2 regions of the Mucilaginibacter sp. P1_A3 genome follow, and region 1 is predicted to be linked to the other one. Evidence: riboswitches for the same ligand, from Rfam matches in the RefSeq annotation. Region 1 holds a riboswitch; the other holds the start of a gene.
The links. A riboswitch is a leader RNA that binds a small molecule or an ion and turns the genes downstream of it on or off. The one in region 1 is predicted to bind S-adenosylmethionine.
Positions count from the first base shown of each region.

Region 2: linked by a shared signal. The riboswitch ahead of AC1D0K_RS01575 (peroxiredoxin family protein) and the one ahead of AC1D0K_RS00680 (O-acetylhomoserine aminocarboxypropyltransferase/cysteine synthase family protein) in region 1 are both predicted to bind S-adenosylmethionine.

Region 1 is NZ_JBFTZJ010000001.1:142,392-150,537, reverse strand. It holds gene AC1D0K_RS00690 (homoserine dehydrogenase) at 1-943, opposite strand, end outside; gene AC1D0K_RS00685 (homoserine O-acetyltransferase family protein) at 943-1,998, opposite strand; gene AC1D0K_RS00680 (O-acetylhomoserine aminocarboxypropyltransferase/cysteine synthase family protein) at 2,086-3,411, opposite strand; SAM riboswitch class I at 3,661-3,771, opposite strand; gene AC1D0K_RS00675 (trans-sulfuration enzyme family protein) at 4,403-5,521, opposite strand; gene AC1D0K_RS00670 (hypothetical protein) at 5,621-6,148, shown strand; gene mqnE (aminofutalosine synthase MqnE) at 6,242-7,438, shown strand; gene AC1D0K_RS00660 (histidine phosphatase family protein) at 7,528-8,146, shown strand, end outside.
Region 2 is NZ_JBFTZJ010000001.1:366,857-375,002, reverse strand. It holds gene AC1D0K_RS01595 (serine acetyltransferase) at 1-87, opposite strand, end outside; gene AC1D0K_RS01590 (family 2A encapsulin nanocompartment cargo protein cysteine desulfurase) at 97-2,022, opposite strand; gene AC1D0K_RS01585 (family 2A encapsulin nanocompartment shell protein) at 2,006-2,926, opposite strand; SAM riboswitch class I at 3,308-3,423, shown strand; gene AC1D0K_RS01580 (protein-disulfide reductase DsbD domain-containing protein) at 3,651-4,097, shown strand; SAM riboswitch class I at 4,512-4,624, shown strand; gene AC1D0K_RS01575 (peroxiredoxin family protein) at 4,844-6,163, shown strand; gene AC1D0K_RS01570 (peroxiredoxin family protein) at 6,190-7,518, shown strand; gene AC1D0K_RS01565 (YceI family protein) at 7,586-8,146, shown strand, end outside.

The DNA.
Region 1 (8,146 bases):
ATTGGTAATTGTACCGCAGCGCCGCAATATCAGATAGTACTGCCGAGCCTGTAGGGTGCCCACCAGCGCCTTTACCAAAAAAGAATTGCTGATCGGCAAAAGCTGCCTGCACAGTTACACCATTGTATTCATATTCTACATTGTATAAAAACTCGGTACTATTTACAAACTTGGGTAATACAAACATAGCTACGTTTTTATCATCCAATTCTTTAGCAACTGGTACCAATTTAATTTTCAAATTCTTTTCACGAGCATACTGCAGGTCCTGGGCAGCCAGGTTTTGGATTCCTAAGTTAAAAATCTCCTCCGGCTGTACAATAACGCCGTAGGCATGTGCAGCTGCAATAACCAGCTTATATTTGGCATCAAAGCCGCCAACGTCGCTTGTAGGGTCAGTTTCGGCAAAGCCAAGATCCTGCGCTTGTTTGAGGGCGCTATCATAATCCAAACCTTCAATAAATCCTTTGGATAGTATATAATTTGATGATCCGTTAAAAATGCCGCTTATGGAGTGCAGTAATTCGTTGTCATAATACTCTTCCAGGTTACGGATAATGGGGATACTCCCACACACCGCACCTTCATATAACAATGAGGTACCGTGTTTATGCTGCAATTCTATCAGTTCCTCCAGGTGCAGCGCGATCATTTTTTTACTGGCCGATACAACATTTTTACCTGAGCTTAACGCCCTTGAAACTATCTCGAAGGCAGCTTCGGTATCATTTATCAGCTCAACAATGGTGTTAATCTCCGGGTTGTTCAGCAACTCGTCTCTATCAGTGGTAAATAATTCTGCGGGTAAAGTACGCTTTTTATGCGGGTCCTTAATGGCAAATTTTACTATCTCGATGTTTAAATTTTTTGTTATGATGATATCATATAATCCCTGTCCAACAACTCCAAATCCAAATAATCCTATACTTAACTTTTTACTCATTACGCTGTACGTTGCAATTCTATAATTTTTCCTTTTACATCGGTCTTAAAAAACGATGTTATAATATTTGTTAATGCTTCTGTTTCAATCAAAAACCCATCGTGGCCATAAAATGAATCCAACTCGGCAAAGGCCGATTTTGGAATATGCCTGAACAGGTATTCTTGTTCTTCAATAGGGAATAGCACATCTGATTTTATGCCGATAACGAGTGTACGTGCTTTGATCAGGCTTAACGCCTTTTCTACACCATTACGACCACGGCCTACATTGTGCGAATCCATCACTTTTGTTAAATACCAATAGCTATGGGCGTTAAAGCGATTTACCAGCTTTTGCCCCTGATAGTCCTGGTATGATGATGACTTAAAATCATCAGTTTTATTGTCTGTTTCTTCCTGCTGCGTTATGCCGTAGGTTTTATAGGTACGGTAGGAGAGCAGCGCAATACTTCTTGCGGCTTTCAAACCTTTTTGACCTCCATCCGGGGTATTATCATAAAAAGTAGGATCGGCACTCAAAGCCAAACGCTGTGATTCATTAAATGCTACTCCCCATGGAGAATGGCGCGCATTGGTAGCTATCAGTATCAGATTTTTAATCCTGGCTGGTTCAATAATTCCCCATTCAATTGCTTGCTGGCCGCCCAATGAGCCACCGATAAGGATATGAATATTTCCTATTCCAAGATGATTTGCAAGTAACTGATGTGCTTTTACAATATCCCTTATGGTAAACTGCGGAAAAGCCTGTAAATATGGCTCCCCGCTTGCCGGATTAATGCTCAAAGGATTGGTTGTGCCATAGGGTGAACCCAGGATATTGGCACATACAATAAAATGCTCTTCGGGGTTAAATTTATTGCCTGTACCCACAAAGCCTTTCCACCAGTCAAAAACATCGGCATTGGCAGTTAGCGCATGGCAAATCCATATCACATTATCCTTCTCCTTATTTAATCTGCCATAAGTGTGAAAGCCAATCTCCAATTCATGTAATTGCTCGCCGGATTCAAGACCGAATGGTTGTGTGTACTTAAATATTTCTGTGTTCATTCTTCTGTTTTGTTATCGCGGGTACAGCTAATTTTAATTTAGCTGCATCCCGTAACAACTTTACTATATCACTTAAAAAAAACTATACTATACTAATTGGGCCGATGCCCTTTTTATTTTGGCAAATGCCTGTTCAAAATCTGCTTTAATATCATCAATATGCTCAATACCAACAGCTACACGTAATGAATTAGGTGTTACACCAGCTGATAATTGTTCTTCATCAGACAGCTGTTGATGTGTAGTTGCCGATGGCTGAATAATCAATGTTTTAGCATCACCGACGTTAGCTAAATGACTAACCAGCAAAAGATTGTCAATTAATTTACCGGCATCTTCCTTATCGCCATCTATCTCAAATGATAACACCGCTCCAAAACCATTTTTAAGGTATTTTTTTGCCAATTGATGGTAAGGAGATGATTCCAATCCAGGATAGTTAACTGATGCTACCTGCGGGTGCTGATCAAGCCATTTGGCAAGCTCCAATGTGTTATCTACGTGGCGTTGTACACGCAATGAAAGGGTTTCTAAACCCTGGATATTAAGCCATGAGTTAAATGGAGATTGTGATGGACCAAAATCACGTAAACCTTCTACACGGGCACGTATAATAAACTGGATGTTGCCAAAAGGACCGCCAATGCCAAATACATCGGCAAAAACCAAACCGTGGTAACCTTCAGATGGCTCTGTAAACTGCGGAAATTTGCCATTAGCCCAGTTATAAGTTCCGCCATCAATTATTACTCCGCCAATGCTGGTACCATGACCACCTATCCATTTGGTGGTTGATTCAACCACTATACTGGCGCCATGCTCCAACGGGCGAAATAAATAACCACCGGCTCCAAAAGTATTGTCGACTATTAAAGGCAGGTCATGCTTTTTTGCAAGAGCACCTATCTTATCAAAATCAGCAATGGTAAAGCCAGGGTTGCCAATAGTTTCCAGGAAGATAGCTTTGGTTTTATTATCGATAAGCGCTTCAATGCTTTCGGCAGTATCATCTTTGGCAAAACGTGCCTCGATGCCTATTCGTTTAAAGGAAACTTTAAACTGGTTATATGTACCACCATATAAAAATGGTGAGGAAACAAAGTTATCGCCAACTTGTAATATATTATTTAATGCAATGAATTGTGCTGCCTGGCCCGATGCGGTAGCCAAAGCGGCAACGCCACCTTCTAAGGCTGCTATACGTTTTTCAAATACATCGGTAGTAGGGTTCATAATGCGGGTATATATATTCCCAAACTCTTTTAATGCAAACAGGTTGGCACCATGCTCGGCATTTTTAAATACATAAGATGTGGTTTGGTAAAGCGGTACCGCGCGTGAACCCGTTGTTGGATCAACTTCCTGACCTGCGTGTAGTTGTAAGGTTTCGAATTTTAAATTGCTGGTAGACATAGGATTTTTTTTTAGATTATAATTAATTCTTTGATGTTTAAATGGACTTTGGAAAGCTGATAAGGAAATGGATATCAGTTTAACAACACGCGCGTTTTTCGGGATTTGAAAAAGAGGAACGTGCTAAAGCATCAACAGCAGCAACACATACACATACAGCTAATATTTGAGCTAATACGTTGTATATTACCGTTTTGGGTATTAAAAATGTTGCCTGTAGTAATTTTAACTAAATTTTTCATGGTTATAAATTTATATTCCCCGGTGTTATTTGCCGGGACAGGAATTGGCACCTTCTTCAAAATTGAAGGGTTGCCAGCGGGTCATTGAGCCTGATCTCTCGCCGCTTCTTTATAAATCAATACCCGAACTATGCGGAGGATTGATCGATTATGGTATTGCTACCAAATAATGTTCCAAAGATAAGCGGATATTTATTTAAATACCAAATTAAATTTTATTTAGATAAAAGATGGGTGGACAAAGGAGCATAAGTGTTAGGAAGAAATAAAAAAGCGTGGGTATCTGCGATCTCTTCTCTCGGCAAGTAGGAGAGAAAGGTTAAATCAGGTTAGCTAACAAAGCTTGGCAAAGGGCACAAATCAATCAAGGTTACCTGCACCGTTAGGTGCTACCTGTTTGTAGAAAAAACGCGCCCTTAACCTTTGCCTCGTTAGAGGCTACCTGTCCGCTAACAAAGTCAAATACCTTGCTAATTTGCAGGTAACGCCTACGGCGCAATTTTGTTTTTTGTTGATTATTGCTACAAACAGGTAGCGCCTAACGGCGCATGCAATTGTGTAAACATAGGTTTAGCGGGAGGGCCCGCGTAAGTTCTACATTAGTTAATACACCGGAATAGTTGTTTGTGAGGACACAAACAACGGAGTAAAGTAGATATTTTTTTAATTACCAATTAGTTAAAGACTGTTGGACAAATAAGCAAAGATACTTTGTTGATTTAATCCTTGCTCCTTGATCTTTTCATCCTTTATCCATTTAAAGCCTGCTCCAAATCTTCTATCAAATCATCAATATGCTCTAATCCAACCGATACCCGCAGTAAATTGCGCGGTGTTTTTGTATCCGGCCCCTCAACAGTAGCACGATGCTCTATCAGGCTTTCCACGCCGCCAAGGCTGGTTGCTTTGGTGAATATTTTTAGCTTGTTGATGATGTTATGGGTATCATTTTCGTCGCCCTTAACTATAAAGGATAACATTCCTCCAAAGGCCAACATTTGGTCTTTAGCAATTTCATGCTGCGGATGTGATGCCAGGCCGGGATATAAAACCCTTTCTACTTTTGGGTGATATTCTAAAAACTCAGCTAATAATTGCGCATTGTACACATGCCCTTTAACCCGATATGGCAGCGTTTTAATACTGCGTACCAACCAAAAGCAGTCGGTTGGGGAGGGGATAGCACCACCCATTTCCTGTACCTGGCGAATTTTCGCCCACCAGTCGCTTTTTTCAGCGGTAATTAGCGCCCCACCCATCAGATCGCTATGGCCGCCAAAATATTTTGTGGCCGAATGCATCACTATATCAGCCCCTAATGCCAAGGGCTGCTGACATATTGGGGTGGCAAAGGTATTATCAACAACAACTTTAAGTCCTTTTGCCTTTGCAATACCCACCACCTTTTTAATATCAGTGATTTTAAGCAATGGGTTTGATGGTGTTTCTATCCATATCACACCGGTTTCGGGCTTAATGTGCTGCTGCAGGACTTCGCTGTCATTAACATCAATAAAATCGAAAGTTAAAATGCCTGCGAACAGGTTTTTAAGCTGGTTACGCAAACCGTGATACATATCGTCGGGGCAAATAATATGTGTGCCCGGTTTAAGCGATTGAAATACCGCCATACCAGCCGCATTGCCCGATGAAAACGAAGCAGCATCAACACCACCCTCCAACTGAGCAATAACATTTTCCAATAATGAACGATTAGGGTTTGATGACCGGCTATAGATATGCCCACCAGGAAAATCGCCATCTACACCACGCTCAAAAGTGGTAGACATTACAATCGGCTGTATCACAGCTCTTGATGATCCATCAATATGGTTACCTGCATGTATGGCTATAGTTTCAGTTTTCATTATCGTATTATATGTTATGAACTCAAAGTAAATAAGATTATTTGTGATTTGCTGTAGCACTCAACCTCTTTTTTACGAATAGGTATAAAAACCGCAACCATGAAAAAATCCCTTATCATTACCTTGCTTATTACCATATGTTTATCAGCCTGCAAAAAAGATGCACTTACAAACGATTATGATAAAAGTTATTCGGCCTGGTTAAGTTTTAAACGAGCTAACAACAACTCCTATTCATATACGACTATAAACGGCTCGGTGGTGTCAGGTGTTAGTGGAGAAACCAAAATCACAGTGAATAAAGGTGTTGTTATAGCAAGAGATTATACGTCTTATAAATATAGCCCCAACGCGACCGGTACAGGGAGTGTAAAAACTACCTTAAGTGAATGGCACGAAGATAAAACCAATTTAAATACGCACGGAAATGTAGCAGGACAGGTACTTACCTTAGATGATATTTACAAAAAAGCTAAGAATGAATGGCTTACTGCTGATAAAAAAACTAATGATATTTTCTTTGAGGCTACTATCAATGGCATGATATCAACATGCGGCTACAGGCCCAAAGGCTGCCAGGATGATTGTACTATTGGCATACATATCTGGTATATAAATGCACTGTAAACTCAATGTCATTACTTGCTATCATTAAGCGATGTACCTGTTGTATGAAGTATTGTTTTGTGCTTTTTATTACATTTGTGCAAAGTTTTTTGAATGGAAGCTGAGAGTAATTTACAATTATTATTACAAAATCCGGATCTGCCTGCTGATTTAAAGCACATTGCCGAAAAAGTTTTACGGAGCGAACGGATCACCTTTGATGAAGGTGTTACGCTATATGAGCAAGGCGACCTGGGCTACCTGGGCGTTTTGGCCAACTACATCCGCGAGAAACGCCATGGCGATAAAACCTATTTCAATCGTAATTTTCATATCGAGCCCACCAATCTTTGTGTTTATGATTGTAAATTTTGTTCGTACTCGCGCCTGCTGAAACAAAAATCAGAAGGGTGGGAGTACACCATGGATGAGATGTTTAATATGGTAACCAAATACGATGGTGAGCCGGTAACAGAAGTGCATATTGTAGGCGGTGTACTACCCCAATATGATGTACCTTTTTACCAGGAGCTTTTTAGCAGGATCAGGAAACACCGGCCCGAACTGCACATTAAAGCGCTGACACCTGTTGAATACCATTACATATTTAAGAAAGCTAAAATAGACTATGCAACCGGCATGCGCCTGATGCATGAAGCTGGTTTAGGTTCAATACCAGGCGGTGGTGCCGAAATTTTCCATCCCGAAGTTCGCGAACTGATCTCGAAGGATAAATGTACCGGCGACCAGTGGTTGGCTATTCATGAAGAATGGCATAAACTGGGTGGGCGCTCAAATGCTACCATGCTTTATGGCCATATTGAAAAATTCCACCATCGGGTTGACCATATGGAGCAGCTACGGCAGTTACAGGACAAAACAGGTGGTTTCCAAACGTTTATCCCCTTAAAATTCCGCAACCAGGATAACCAGATGTCGCATGTGCCTGAATCAAGTGTGGTTGAGGATCTTCGCAACTACGCTATAGCTCGTATATACCTGGATAATTTTGATCATATAAAAGCTTATTGGGCAATGATCAGTCGCACTACAGCGCAACTTTCTCTTAATTTTGGTGTGGATGATATTGATGGAACGCTTGATGATACCACAAAAATTTATTCTATGGCAGGTGCAGAAGAGCAACACCCGGGCATGAGCACCAAACAACTGGTTGAATTGATTAAAAATGTGGGCAGGTACCCCATAGAGCGCGACACGCTTTACAATGTGGTTACCGATTACAATAATTTTGAATTCCCGGAGACTGAGAAAAAGCCACAATATTACAAACTACCAGTAATTAATTAGCCCAAGGCAGACGGCCCGGGGCGCAACTTCAATAATAAACATGCAGATAAAGCTTTAAGCTTCGGCTTCAAGCAATCTGCTAAAAAAGAATGATACAAAAAACCTTATATATAGTACGCCACGGCCAAACAGAGCTTAACAGACAGGGCATTGTACAAGGACGCGGCATGAACACCGATTTGAATGACGAGGGCCGCAAACAAGCCAGTCAGTTTTACGAGGCTTATGAAGATGTTGCTTTTGATAAGATTTATGTATCAGCATTAAAACGTACCCAGCAAAGCGTGCAATCCTTTATTGATCTTGACATCCCTTACCAAAAATTAAGTGGTTTAGATGAGCTGGCCTGGGGCATACATGAAGGGCAGCCAAGTACTACCGAAAACAAAGCGGCCTTTTTACAGATCATGCGCGATTGGCTCGATGGCCGCTTAGATAGTAAATTTGAAGGTGGCGAAAGCCCCAATGAGGTTGCCATCCGCCAACGTGAAGCGTTACAGGTGATCATGAGTCACCCGGAAGAAAAAACAGTGCTAATTTGTATGCACGGCCGTGCCATGCGTTTATTACTATGCATTTTAACCGGCAAACCTTTAACAGAAATGGAAACATTTCCGCACCAGAATCTTGTTTTATACAAGGTTGTGACCGATGGCGAGAAATTCGAAATCGTAGATTTCAATAATGCCGAACATTTAAAACAATCCT
Region 2 (8,146 bases), 220 kb from region 1:
TTGTCTGATCTTTGGTGTCGCTTCCCATTCAGCTTTATGGGTTTGATAAAGCGTTTGTATAAAGCTGTCAAATTTATCGTCTTTCATACCGGTATATTATCGTTTAAGGCTATGAAGAGTGTTCACCAGCAAATCAATTTCGGCACAGGTATTATAAAATGCCAGCGAAGGCCTAACAGTGCTTTCAACGCCAAACCTCCTAAGAATAGGCTGTGCACAATGATGACCAGACCGTACCGCTATACCTTGTTGGTTTAAAGCTGCGCCCACCTCTTCGGTTTTGTAGCCATCTAATACAAATGATAAAACACTGGCTTTATCCGGGGCGGTACCTATCAGGCGTATTCCCTTTACTTCTTTTAACAATTGGGTTGCATAAACCAGTAAATAATGTTCGTATTGCGCTATAAGCGGCATCCCTAAACGACTAACATAATCAATTGCGGCACCCAGGCCAACTGCATCTGCAATATTACCGGTGCCGGCCTCAAAGCGGCCGGGGGCATCATGGTATTGGGTATGTTCAAAAGTTACATCTTTGATCATGTTGCCGCCTCCCTGCCAGGGTTGGGTTTCGTTTAATAGATCTTCTTTACCATAAAGGACGCCGATACCCGTAGGCCCGAAAACCTTATGGCCCGAGAATACAAACCAATCGGCATTTAAGGCCTGTACATCAACAGGCATGTGCGATACGGATTGAGCTCCATCTACCAGTACTTTAGCCCCGGCCAGGTGAGCCAAATGCACAATTTGCGCAGCTGGCGTTACTGTGCCCAATGCGTTTGATACCTGGGTAAATGAAACCAGTTTTGTTTTTGGCCCAAGGAGTTTTACATATTCATCTATCAACACCTGCCCGTCATCATCCACAGGAATTACTTTTATTTTCAAACCCCTTTTAGCAGCTAATTGCTGCCATGGAACAATATTGGCATGATGTTCCAGATGGCTCACAATAATTTCATCGCCTGCCTGCAGATTTTGCTCGCCCCAGCTTTTGGCCACCAGGTTGATGGCTTCGGTTGCGCCACGAACAAATATGATCTCGTTTATGGAACCGGCATTTAAAAAAGTTTGCACCTTTTTGCGTGCGCCTTCATAAGCATCGGTAGCCCTTGCCGCCAGTTCATGTGCTGCACGGTGGATGTTGGAATTTTCGTGTTCATAAAAGTAGCTGATGCGGTCAATTACCTGTTTAGGCTTTTGGGTAGTAGCTGCATTGTCAAGCCATATCAGCTGTTTTCCGTTCACCTGTTCCTGTAATATGGGAAAATCGCGCCTAATTAGGTTTACATCAAACGGCGGGGTAATGATATTGCTGATGCCTGCCTGTTTAACTTTTCCCTGGTCTGATTTTACCGCAGGTAAGCCATGTTTATCAGATAAAAAGTAAAACGGGATTTCGGTCGCAGCGGGTGCACCGGTAAATGGTAAAGCGTTTGAAGGTCCCGACGTATTAATGTTGCTCAATATCTTCTTTAGCTCGATATCAAAAGCCTGGTCCTGCTGGTATGGTAGCTGAAACAAGCTTTCGGGGGCAGTTGAAAGTTGCTCAACGGGGAAGCTTTGCTTTAAGGGAAGATCTGGTATAAGATCAGTTTTCACCAAATAAGAGTCATAACTAAAACCAGGTCGCACCGGCAATTGATCGCCAAAAGCGGTGGGGGTACTACCAGAAACAGGCGCCGACGAATTAGGATGATTACTTAAATTAGGATCTGCAAAACTGGTTTGCGGATCCTTTAGGTTAACAGCATTATTCTGGTTAATGGCAGATGGCGCAATACCACCACCTCCAATTGTACTTGAAGGGATGGAGTGTATAGGCGTATTTACCTGTTGGGGCGGACTAAACAAGCCTTCATCACCTATATTGCCGGGTAATAAAAAAGGCTCAGGAGCTTGTTGCACAGGTAATTGGTTTACTAAGCCACCAGGTCCTGATTTAAAAAACTGATTAGCCAGTTGCTCCAGTTCCTGCAGGTTAAGTAAGTTATCCGGATTAATATTTGTACTCATGGTAATTGCTTAAATCAACATCTTCTAAAACGGCAATAGCATCATCAACCAAAACGGCTAAAGAGCAATAAAGCGAAACCAGGTATGAGGCAATTGCTTTATTATTGATACCCATAAACCGGACAGATAAACCCGGTGACTGCTCGCCCGGAAGACCAGGTTGAAACAAGCCTACAACACCCTGGCGGCTTTCGCCTGTCCTTAACAGGATGATCTTTGATTTATTATTTACGATAGGCAGTTTATCTGATGGAATAAGCGGGATTCCTCTCCAGGTAATAAATTGCGATCCGAATAGTGAAACCGTCGGCGGTGGTACACCCCGGCGGGTACATTCACGGCCAAAGGCGGCAATAGCTAATGGGTGCAAAAGGAAAAAGCCGGGCTCTTTCCACACTTTGGTTATCAGTTCGTCCAGATCGTCGGGGGTGGGAGGGCCCAGCCTGGTTTTAATTTTTTGTGATGGCGAAATACTGTTCAGTAGCCCGTATTCGGGGTTATTGATAAGTTCGCTTTCCTGCCTTTCTTTAACTATCTCGATAGTAAGGCGCAATTGCTCGCTGATCTGGTTATAAGGCTTACTATACAGGTCAGATACACGGGTGTGTACATCCAGTACTGTATTTACAGCACTCAGGTTATACTCCCTTGGGTTTTCTTCATAATCAACAAAGGTTGATGGCAGTTCACGTTCATCGCGCGAAGAGCAATCCACTTCTACATTGTTTGCGTGTACCACCTTGTTTAACCGATAAACGCCCGATTCAACCGGGATCCAATTGAGTAAATGGGTTAACCACCGTGGCGTAATGGTTGATAATTGTGGAACGGTACGGGTTGCTACCGCTAACTGCCTGGCGGCTACATCACCAAGGGCTGTTTGTTTTGCTTTTTGCTCTGCCATTTTTTAGATAATAGGAATGTGCTTTAAATAATGAATTTTAATGTGCCGTAAATACAGAATTACATGACATACAATTATAGTATATAAATTCTATAGATTTTATATACTATTTGATTTTATTACAAAAAATAATTTTTAGTGGAGTGCTGATATTAAAGTTCAGCTATTTTAAGGTTGAAGAGATAGGGGATACAGCGTTGATTTAATGATACTTAAATTGGGGATGTTTAAATGTTCTGGATTTTGTATCCGGTATTATTGCCTAAAAATGAATGCTTGAACACCCGCAATTTATTGAAAAACTAACAAAATGAAATAAATTATATAAAGTCTATAGGAATTATAGTTTTTAATATATATTTGCAACATCACGTTCTTTTATACTTATCCAGAAAAGACAGAGGGAAAGGCCCCATGACGTCTTGGCAACCTGTACCATGAATCTCAGATTTAGTAAAAGGTGCTAATTCCTGCTCCCGTTGGGAGGAAGATAAGTTGGTATAGAATTCTACACGTATTCTCTCCGGCTCTCTTTTAGATAAGTGTAAAGAACACAAATAAACAACTAAATACATGAACACTTTTCCCCAATTACCTGCCAATATTTACAGATCGCTTCGTAATGATGTAACAATGTGTTGTTAATTTAATGTTCCTTTAAAGCAACAGCCTCCTTTGCAGGCTAACTACTACACATCACATTATTACAAATAGAATTTACCAAATGAATAAAGTAATACTTACCGCTTTAACAATTGTTATCAGCACCACTGCTTTTTCACAGATCCTTACACCTGTAAAATGGTCATATGCTGCCAAAAAGCTTGATAATGAACAAGCTGTAGTATTTATAAAAGCTACCATTGATAAAGGCTGGCACATTTATTCGCAGCATCTTGCCGATGGCGGACCTATAAAGACCTCGCTAAAGTTTGAAAAAAACGACAACTACATTTTAGTGGGTAATACAACCGAGCCCAAGCCAGTAAGCAAGTATGAAAAGTCGTTTAGCATGAACGTGCAGTATTTTGAACAGGCAGTTATATTTCAGCAAAAAGTAAAACTTAAATCGGGCCAGGCATCGGTTAGCGGCACGGTAAATTTTATGGCATGTAACGACAAGCAATGTTTACCGCCAGATGATGTGGAGTTTAATATACCCGTAAAATAGTATCGTATATAATCAAAATACTTAATTAGTAAGCAGTTCAATAGCCACCAATTGATCTGCAGAATTACAAACTAATACCATGAAACTAAGATCAAATCTATTCACCAAAGCCCGCAAACAGAATGGTGGCACCCTTTTCTGTTGTTATTGCCATTGTTAAAAACGTAGTTACGTTTCCGGTTTTTAAATCTTAATCAAGATATACATCCTGGCTGTACTAAGTGCGTTGCTTTGCTATGGTGGTAAATCAGGCGTGTGCTGTGCAGTCCAGGATGTATATCGTTTTACAAGATAAATAATTACTAAAAACATAAAGAATTAAAAAATATTCTATTAAGTCTATAGATTTTATTGTATTTATCATATTTATTGCTATCTTTACACCATTCTAATTAACCCCACCATTAATTAGTTGATTTATAAAGAATAAGGGAGAGGAAGTCTCGATGATCTTATAGCAACTTTTCAGAAACCTGAAATAAGTGCTGAACTTTTTTCGGTAGTAATTATGCACCGGAATATAAATTAACTAAAAGTCATGAACACATTTAACATTCATTACCCACAACCACAACCCGCAGCCATCAAACGATGTTGTTGTATGGTTCAGTATGTTTTCTGGTTTTAAAAACCAGGCACCTTTAAAATTTATAGCGTTTTTTCAAAGGCTTATCAAGCCCAATGGAATACTTATGTCCAAATTTTCAGGCATCGCATCAATCAATAACAATTAAAACTTATACAAAATGAACACTACAAACTACTTAACCAAAACAAGGCTGCTATCGGCCGCTTTAGTGCTTAGTGGGGTTACGGTATTATCGGCCCATGAAACCCCAAAGCCTAAGTTTATAAAAGAAGGTAAATGGCGCGGTGAATTCACCGTAAGCGAATCAAAAGTACCTTTTAATTTCGAGCTGAAAGGCAAGGATGCCGAGCACGCTGTGTTTACGCTTATTAATGGTTCACGGAGGGATAATTTCCACGTAAAATCTGTAGGTACCGATTCAGTTTATATTAAAATGAACACCTATGATGCTGCGCTGGTAGCCAAAATTGAAGACGATGGTTCGCTAAGCGGCGAATATCGTAGCCTGGTACCAGGTTTCAGGGGTAATTCTTTACCATTTACTGCAGAATATGGTAAAACCTACCGCTTTGTAGAACCCGGCAAAGATGTAGCCCCTAAAGCGGATTTAACCGGTAAATGGGAAATCAAAACCTACAGTAAAGAGGCTGTTCCTGCATCTATAGCCTTATTGAAACAAAAAGGAAATAAGCTTACTGGCGTAGTGATGACCGTAGTTGGTGATACCCGCGAACTGGAAGGCACTGTTCAGGGAGATGAATTTGCACTGAGTGGTTTTACCGGCCCAAGTCCGTTCATCATAAAAGGCAAGATCAACGCCGACGGCTCTATCAGCGGTGAAGAAGGCTTCGGCATCTATAAAAATCTGAAGTTCGATGCTGCTAAAAAAACAGAGGTGGAATTACCTGATCCTTACAAGCTTACATTTTTAAAAGAAGGCTATAAAAAGCTTGATTTTTCTTTCCCGGGGATAGATGGTAAACAAGTGTCTCTCAGTGATAACAAATACAAAGGTAAAGTAGTGATCGTAGAGATCATTGGCACCTGGTGCCCTAACTGTACCGATCAAACCGTGTTCCTATCTCCATGGTTCAATAAAAATCATCAACGTGGTGTAGAAGCCATTGCACTGGGTTTTGAGCAGAAAGACAGCCTGGAATATGCCAAATACACATTAGGTAAGCTGAAAGAAAAATACGAGATCAATTATGACATAGCTTTTGGCGGCCTGGCCGATAAAAAGCTGGTATCGCAGAAGCTACCTGCATTGAATAAATTCATCGCTTTCCCAACCACTATTATCATTGATAGAAAAGGTGATGTAAGAGAGATCTACACAGGCTACACAGGTACGGTAACGGGTAAATACCACGAAGATTACGAAAAGAAATTTAATAAACTGTTGGACGAACTTATCGCTGAACCTGCCCCGGAAACAGCGGCTATCGCAGATCCATCAACCCATCCAGGAAACTAACATTAACTGATCCTATAATTTATCAAATGAAAACTATCAATTTAATTACCTCATTCAAATGCCTGTCTGTAGGTTTATTGTTTAGCGGTGCAGCTGCATTAGCCGCGGATAAAAATCCGCCTGTGAAATTTATTAAGCAAGGTGTATGGCGCGGTGTATTTACCGTTGCTGAAACCAAGGTTCCTTTTAACTTTGAATTAAAGGGTAAAGACGCGGAGCACGCGGTATTTACGCTGATTAATGGCAGCCGCCGGGACAACTTTCATGTAAAGCAGATTGGCAGGGACTCTGTATTTATCAAAATGAATACCTATGATGCCGCCCTGGTTGCTAAAGTGGAAGATGACGGAACGTTAAGCGGTGAATACCGCAGCCTGGTACCGGGCTTCCGTGGTAACTCTCTGCCTTTCACTGCGGAATATGGAAAAACTTACCGTTTTGTTGAACCAGGAAAAGACATTGCTCCGACAGCGAACCTGACCGGAAAATGGGAACTGAAGGTTTATTCAAAAGACCAGGTGCCTAACAAAATAGCTGTTTTGAAACAAACAGGTAATAAACTTACCGGCGTAATTATGCAGGTAACCGGCGACAGCCGCGAATTGGAGGGTACCGTTCAGGGGAATGAGTTCGAATTATCCGGCTTTACAGGTCCGAGTCCAAAGATATACAAGGGCAAGATCAATGCTGACGGTACATTAAGCGGCGAAATTGGTTCCGGTATTTATGATAACACCAAGTTTGACGCTGTGAAGGATGATAAAGCAGAATTGCCTGATCCGTATAAACTAACCTATCTGAAAGAAGGTTACAAAAAGCTGGACTTTACTTTTCCCGACCTGAATGGAAAACCGGTATCGCTTAGCGATGATAAGTATAAAGGCAAAGTAACCATTATTGAAATTGTAGGTACCTGGTGCCCCAACTGTACAGATCAAACGGTATTCCTTTCGCCATGGTTTAATAAAAACCACAGCCGTGGGGTAGAAGCCATTGCTATTGGTTTTGAGCAGAAAGATAGCCTGGAATATGCCAAATATACTTTAGGCAAGCTAAGGGATAAATACAATATCCAGTATGATATCGTTTTCGGCGGCTTAGCTGATAAAAAGCTGGTATCGCAAAAACTGCCTGCACTAAACAAATTTGTGGCATTCCCTACCACCATCATTATTGACAGGAAGGGCGATGTGCGTGAAATATACACAGGCTACACAGGCACTGTTACCGGTAAATATTACCAGGACTACGAAAAGAAATTCAACAAATTGTTGGATGAATTGATTGCCGAACCGGCACCTGCCAGCGCAGGTAATGTTACGGGTACCGATCAAAAAGAACTCAAAGGAAAATAAACTAAATTAAATCCCGGTAAGGGGTAACAGCTTTACCGGGTTCACTAAAACAAGTAAACAAACCACCATGACTAAATTATCAGGCGCTGTATTATTTACAGCATTCGTATCGTTAACCGCGTTTACACCGTCAACTATTAAAAGTGTTAAACTAACTAAAGGCAGGGCTGCTACCATCAAAACCGTTACATCCAATAAAAAATTTAAAATATCAACCTTTAAAGTCGATAATGAAAGCAGCAAACTTACCTGGGCTGCAAAAAAAGCAACAGGCGACCATAACGGCGATGTAAAAGTAAGCAACGGTAACTTTGCCATTGAAAATAACGGGCTTAAAGGCGGCAGCTTCGATATCGACCTTAATACCATCACCGATGCTGACCTTACCGACCAGGCATCAAACGATAAACTGGTTAGCACTTTAAAAAGCGAAACTTTTTTCAATACAGAAAAATTCCCTAAGGCTAATTTTGTGATCTCATCAGCCACAAAAACGTCAGGAAACCAATACGATGTTAAAGGTAAGCTTACTATAAAAGGGATCACTAATGATGTGAGCTTCCCGGCAACCGTAACAGTTAACGGCAAGAAGCTGGCTGCTACTGCAAAGATCACTATCGATCGTACT